3 regions of the Leuconostoc mesenteroides subsp. mesenteroides ATCC 8293 genome follow, and region 2 is predicted to be linked to each of the others. Evidence: riboswitches for the same ligand, from Rfam matches in the RefSeq annotation. Region 2 holds a riboswitch; each other region holds the start of a gene.
What was found. A riboswitch is a leader RNA that binds a small molecule or an ion and turns the genes downstream of it on or off. The one in region 2 is predicted to bind thiamine pyrophosphate.

Region 1: another riboswitch for thiamine pyrophosphate. It lies ahead of LEUM_RS03745 (ECF transporter S component); the one in region 2 lies ahead of thiM (hydroxyethylthiazole kinase).
Region 3: another riboswitch for thiamine pyrophosphate. It lies ahead of tenA (thiaminase II); the one in region 2 lies ahead of thiM (hydroxyethylthiazole kinase).

Annotation. Positions count from the first base shown of each region.
Region 1 is NC_008531.1:744,109-746,316, reverse strand. It holds gene LEUM_RS03750 (tRNA (adenine(22)-N(1))-methyltransferase) at 1-654, opposite strand, end outside; TPP riboswitch at 906-995, shown strand; gene LEUM_RS03745 (ECF transporter S component) at 1,314-1,895, shown strand; gene LEUM_RS03740 (thiamine-binding protein) at 1,892-2,185, shown strand.
Region 2 is NC_008531.1:443,475-445,682, forward strand. It holds gene LEUM_RS02355 (ABC transporter ATP-binding protein) at 1-21, shown strand, start outside; gene LEUM_RS02360 (ABC transporter ATP-binding protein) at 18-731, shown strand; TPP riboswitch at 769-859, shown strand; gene thiM (hydroxyethylthiazole kinase) at 1,004-1,783, shown strand; gene thiD (bifunctional hydroxymethylpyrimidine kinase/phosphomethylpyrimidine kinase) at 1,776-2,208, shown strand, end outside.
Region 3 is NC_008531.1:1,546,248-1,548,455, forward strand. It holds gene LEUM_RS07560 (ECF transporter S component) at 1-555, opposite strand, end outside; TPP riboswitch at 678-767, opposite strand; TPP riboswitch at 900-1,002, shown strand; gene tenA (thiaminase II) at 1,077-1,781, shown strand; gene hisC (histidinol-phosphate transaminase) at 1,869-2,208, opposite strand, start outside.

The DNA of each region.
Region 1 (2,208 bases), 300 kb from region 2:
TTTCCAATCTTGATAAATGGGTGAATCAGCTTTTCCAGCAAATTCAAGATTTTCAAAAATTGTGTCGATACGATCCAATTCTTTCTGCCATTTAGCAACAAAAACTGACGTTTTTCTCTTTCGCAAGACAGGACCAAATTTTTTATCGAGGCTTGATAAACTTTGGGTGCCCTTTGTTGCAATCATAATTTCATAAAAGTGGTTATCCTCTTGTTCAATAACCTCGTCGTTAATTTTATACTGATGATTGTTTAGCCACGTTCGCACAATGTGCTCATCAGTATTAGGTTGTAGTATAAGCGTTTCAAAACGTTTTGCTCTTGAAAATCCCGCTTCTAATATATCTGTAATTAAGACACCACCCATACCAGCGATTGTGACCGTGTCAATATGATCCTCATCTTTAATTGCCGCTAATCCATTCGCCAATCTCGCCTCAAGTTGTGTGGTTAACGCTCTTCGAACAATTTCGTGCTGCGCATTTTCGTAAGGTCCTTTAGCAACCTCACCAGCAATCGCAAACGATATTTTGTTATTGATTAATAGATTAGCAGGTAAATAGGCGTGATCAGAGCCAATATCGGCTAACCTTGCGCCTTTGGGTACAAATGAAGCCACAGCTGCAAGCCGTGGTGAAAGATGAATACTGTCCATTTTCTATCCTTAGAGTTGTTTTTTTTACTCATTTTAGTATAACAAATAAGTCAATATCTCGCTGATATCATGTACTTTTAATTAATAAAGACCACAAATTATATCATACTCAAATTTCATAATTAAAAACATTAGAATGTTAGAAAATATAACATAATTTTGGGATTAAATTCTATTGCATACGAATAGTTTGCACGATAATTTGTCTTGTGTTACACTCTAGGCGTGAGCTTTTCACAAATAACTGAAAACACCAAAATCTGGGGTGCCGTCGCGCTGAGATAAAACCCATCACACCTGATCTAGTTAATACTAGCGTAGGGAGATTTACTTGAAAATGTATTAATGAACTGACATATCTTGACGGTACTATGTTTTGTAACGTTATCACTATAATATATGACGGTACTATGTTTTGTAACGTTATCACTATAATATATGATGATGAAATAACACAAGTTTGTTAAGTAACGTTTCTGCATTGAGATCATGACCACAATTTTTCAAGCCAGTCTTCCTTGTGAAGTCTGGCTTTTTCTAATTACACCCGATTTTGCGGTGATTTCGGTTACATCAATTATTAACCAATAAGTCATGTAAACAGTTGTATAGCTCATGCACCTATTGGTTAATATCGGAAATTTTAGGAGGTTTTGCAAATGTCTGCAAACAAATGGTCACTTCGCGATGTTATCTTCATCGCACTAATCGGTGTTTTTTTTGGATTTATATTTTGGGCTTGGGCATTTGGTTATAATGTCATCGCTGCCTTTTTAACACCATTTGGATTAAGCGCATATGCTAATGATGCAACATTGGGTCCTTGGCTAATGGCTGGTCCGATGGCTGGGTTCATCTTACGTCGTCCTGGCGCATCAATTATAGGTGAAACACTTGGCGGCACAATTGAAATGGTGTTTGGCTCTCAATGGGGTGTCATGAACGTTGTTTCTGCATTAATCCAAGGGTTTGGTACCGAACTTGGATTTGCTGTATTTGGCTACCGTCGTTGGGACAAAACGAGTTTGTCAATGTCTGTCATCACAGTTACCATTGTGACGTTTATTTGGGACCTGTTCCGTAATGGTTATGCTGACTACTCATTTGGTTTGTTGATTGGATTATTTATTACTCGCCTCATTTCAGCAGCTATTTTTGCAGGAGTTATCGTTTACTTCACACAAAAATTAGTTGCTAAATCAGGTATCCTAGAGGTCAATAAAAACGAGGTGGTCTCATGATATCAAGTATTGCGGTCCAAGTATTGCCGATGACAGCTGACACAGAAGAAGTCATTCGCATAGTTGATCATGTGATTGCTTATATTGACAAGAGTGGTGTCAACTATCAGGTAGGTGCTTTCGAATCAACTCTCGAAGGTGATTACGATCAACTAATGGATATTTTAAAAAATTTGCCCAAGGTTGCAGCAGAAATTAGTGACATCCCTGTCATGGTATACAGCAAAATAAACATGGCTACAGATTCTGATGTTTTAACCATTGCAAAGAAAACAGATAAATATAAATAAGCGGAATTTCCGCGTACATAGGG
Region 2 (2,208 bases):
TTGGGAGAAAATAACGAATGAGTGCATTACTGACAGTTGAAAATTTAAACGTAAGTTATGGTGCCATTAAAGCGGTACAAGATGTTAACTTTGTGGTGAACAATAACGAAATCGTATCACTAATTGGTGCTAATGGCGCTGGGAAAACTACAATTTTACGTACGATTTCGGGCTTAGAAAAACCCACTAAGGGACGTATTTTATTTGAAAATCAAAACATATTGACTATGAATTCAGAGCGAATTGTCTCAAGTGGAGTTGCTCAAGTGCCAGAAGGACGTCGCGTGTTTTCTGGCATGACTGTTCAAGAAAACCTACAGTTGGGTACTTTTACTCGAGGCAAGGGTATTAACTTGAAAGATGAATACACACTTATTTACGATCAGTTTCCAATTTTAAAGGAAAGACGTAATCAAGATGCAGCGACTTTATCTGGTGGTGAACAACAAATGCTAGCCATGGGTCGCGCATTAATGGCAAAACCAAAATTGTTATTGTTGGATGAACCTTCCATGGGCTTGGCACCGCTATTTATTGAGAAAGTTTTTGATATTATTAAAAATGTTAATGCACAAGGAATGACAGTATTAATAATCGAACAAAATGCGAATCAAGCGCTAAAAATTGCGGATCGCGGCTATGTTTTGGAAAGTGGAAAGATCACGATGACAGGTACGGGAGCAGAGCTACTTGCATCAGATGACGTGCGCAAAGCATACTTAGGCGGTTGATTATTCATATGGATTCAGGTACACTGAAGTAGAATTAAATAAATATCTGGGGTGCCCAAGCTGGCTGAGAGATACCCATTGAACCTGATTACGGTAATTCGTGCGAAGGAAGATTATAATAATGAACTATTCTAGTGTATAAATATGCCTATTTAGCCGTTAACTAATCTTTTCTGATAGTTAGCGGTTTTTTTATTCATTAATGTTAATTTTTAAAATTAATGAAGATATTTGTTTAAAAACACGAAGCCAAACAAAAAAGGAATTTAATCATGAATATTACAGACATTAGAACGAAATCACCTCTTGTCCTGACTTATGCAAATTTTGTTACACCACAATTTGTAGCTAATGTAGTTAATGTTGTTGGTGCCTCACCGTTAATGAGTCGCGAGCTAGCAGAATTTAAGGAATTAGCCGGAATTGCCAATGCGGTGATTATTAACACAGGGACGCTTCAAAAAGTAGAAATTAACGATATTATTAAACTTTCTCAGGAAGCATACCAATTAGGCAAGCCAGTCGTATTAGATCCGGTTGCTGTATCAGTTCCATTTAGGTCTAAAGCCATTACACAATTTTTAGCATCTGGTCATGTTGATGTTATTCGTGGCAATGCAGCCGAAATTGCTTGGTTTGCCGATATTGATTTTGCTAGTCAAGGTATCGATGCTACTGGAAAAGGTGACGTAATTGAAATTGCACAGCGTGCCGCCAAAAAAACAGGTGCAGTGATTGCGCTAAGCGGGGCTTGTGACGTTGTCAGTGATGGTCAATACACACAAACACTTGATATAAATGTTGAACAATTATCTTCTATTGTAGGTACAGGAGATGCCTTATCATCATTAATTGGTGCGTTCATTGCCGATGGGCTAAAGGTTCCTAATGTGATGAATGCAATGGCTACATTCAAACTTGCTGGACAAAAAGCCGCTACAAAAACGAATCAACCAGGTTCTTTTACAAATCAATTATTAGATGAATTATTTGTTATTGATAATATCGATGTTCAAAATTTTGTTAAGGAAAGTGTGCTGAATCATGGTTAATAAAACACCCCAAGTTCTAACAATTGCTGGTATGGATAGCAGTGGTGGCGCTGGAGTTAGCGCGGATCTAAAGACGTTTGCCGCCCAAGGTGTTTATGGCGCTAATGTTATTGTTGCTCTAACAGCACAAAACACAATGGGTGTACAGCAAGTTTCGATGACTTCACCATCTATGATCCATGCCCAATTAAAATCAGTGGCTGATGACTTAAAAATAAGTGCTGTAAAAAGTGGCATGCTTGGTGATGTGCCCACAGTAGAAGCAGTGGCTGAATTTTTACAACAAGCAGATTTTGGTAACTATGTATTAGATCCTGTAATGGTTGCCAAGGGAGGCGCTCACTTATTGAGTGATGAGGCCATAGTTGCTATTAAGTCTAGTTTGATACCGCTGGCAACGCTCATTACGCCTAATATGCCAGAAG
Region 3 (2,208 bases), 940 kb from region 2:
CAAGTTGACAATCCAGTAAACTAATAGACCGGCAAAAAATGCAATTGAAATCCAGCGAACAATAAACAACCCAACTAGCATACCAAAATCAAATTGTAGATATCCATCGTGGAACAATGACCAGATGAATGTCACGCATGTTCCAGTAAATGTTGACAAAATCAAACCCATTTTCCAGCTTTTATATCCTGTCAAAGTAAAACCAAGCTCTGATCCGATACCTTGAACAAATCCAGAAATTAGTGTTGCAACACCCCAATAGCCGCCCAACAAGGCTTCTCCAGTGGCGCCAAGCAATTCACCTATTAATCCCGCACCAACACGTTTCAATAAATAACTAGCCAATGGGGCTGCCATCATCCATGGCCCAATAGTGATTGCAATGGTGTATTGGTGTAACCCAAGCGGAACTAAAACTGCATCAAGTGCTGTGTACACTGGATCCATAATAAAATAAATCACACCAAAGGCAATACCAATCAACGCCATTAAAATGACTTCTCGCAAAGACCATTTCCCTTTTGATCCCGCTGTTACTGTTTCTACTTGTTCCATAAACATCTCTCCTCTTGTTTCGAGGTTGTATGTTTCGATAAAATACCTTTTATAGTATAAGTGTCTATACAAAAAGCCACCAACCACAAAAGAATTTAGTGATTGATGGCATCAAAAAGACATCTTAATCTAACTTATTCTTCCTTCGCAGGTATTAACCTGACAGGTTCAATGGGTATTATCTCAACCTTACGGTACCCCAGATAAAATATTAACTTCGTGAATTAGTATAACCCATTCTAATTTTAAATGCAAAGAAATTTTCTAGCCCATTAGCTACACCATAAAACCATTTGCAATTTTAATTTTTCAATGCTATGCTAATCTCATTAAAAAATATATATGCTGTCCACTAGGGGTGCCTTCTTGGCTGAGATGATATTACTTATCAATCCCTTCGAACCTGATCTAGTCAATACTAGCGTAGGAAAGTGGTATTCTTTTTACAAAAGATACTCTTTTTTGCCTATAGTCAAGAGAGAGTTTTTTTTGTTGGACATGTAAACATTTTAGGAGAAATTATGTTTTCAGAAGAATTGCGCACCCAAGCTGCACCAATTATGACAGCCATTCATGATCACGCATTTGTTCGTGGCATCGCGGACGGTTACGTCCCCCGAGAAGCTTTGATTTTTTACGTTGAACAAGATTTCCAATATCTTAGTGAATTTATCAAAATTTATGCCAATGCCATTACAAAATTAACTGATCGTAATGAAATGAAATTTTTTGCTGATTCAATTGATTTCATTTTAAATAGCGAAATTCATCCCCATCATGTTTTTTGTGACGTTGCCGGCGTCGAATATGAAACATTGCAACACGCCACGCCAACACCTAAAGCATATCTATACGAATCACATATGTATCGTGCGGCTGACACCGGCTCCTTATTAAATATTCTAGCTGCTTTTCAGGCGTGCCCTTGGACCTATAATGAAATTGCAAAAAAACAAGTTCAGGAGAAAGCGAACACAAATGATAACCCATTCAAAAGCTGGATTGATTTTTATGATAATACAGATGATGATCCGGAAGTTTCACTATCTGACAAAATCTTTGAATGGATAGATCGCTTGGCAGAAAATGCAACAACTCAACAACGCCAACAGGCCACACAGTTTTTTCTTAAAAGTTGTGAATTAGAATGGCAGTTCTGGGAACAAGCCTACCACCAAGAAGACTGGCGCTTCAAAGATGTATTAAATCAGGCAAACTCTTTGTAAGGCTATTGATGTAAAGAAGTGAAATTTAATAACACAAAAATGTTGCGTCGTTATTCAATGACGTAACATTTTTGTGTATCCGTGAATTTATTTGTTTGTAGCTTTCAAAAAAGCCAATTTTAATTCAGCATTGTCTTCTGGTGTACCTAACGCAATACGAATCCACTCAGGATTAAGTCGATCGTTGACTTGGAAACCTTGTTCTAATAATTTTTGACCAACTTTTTTCGTTTCGCCAACCTTTATCCAAATAAAATTAGCCTGTGATTCATAAAACTTAAACTTATTTTTAGTCAAAAAATCTTGGAACTTTTGGCGCTCTACTTGAAAACGTTGGACATTTTTCTGCAAGTACTCTTGATCTAATACAGCAGCCGTGCCACCAGCAATCTGATAGGTTGATAAATTATACGGTAAACGAACTGCT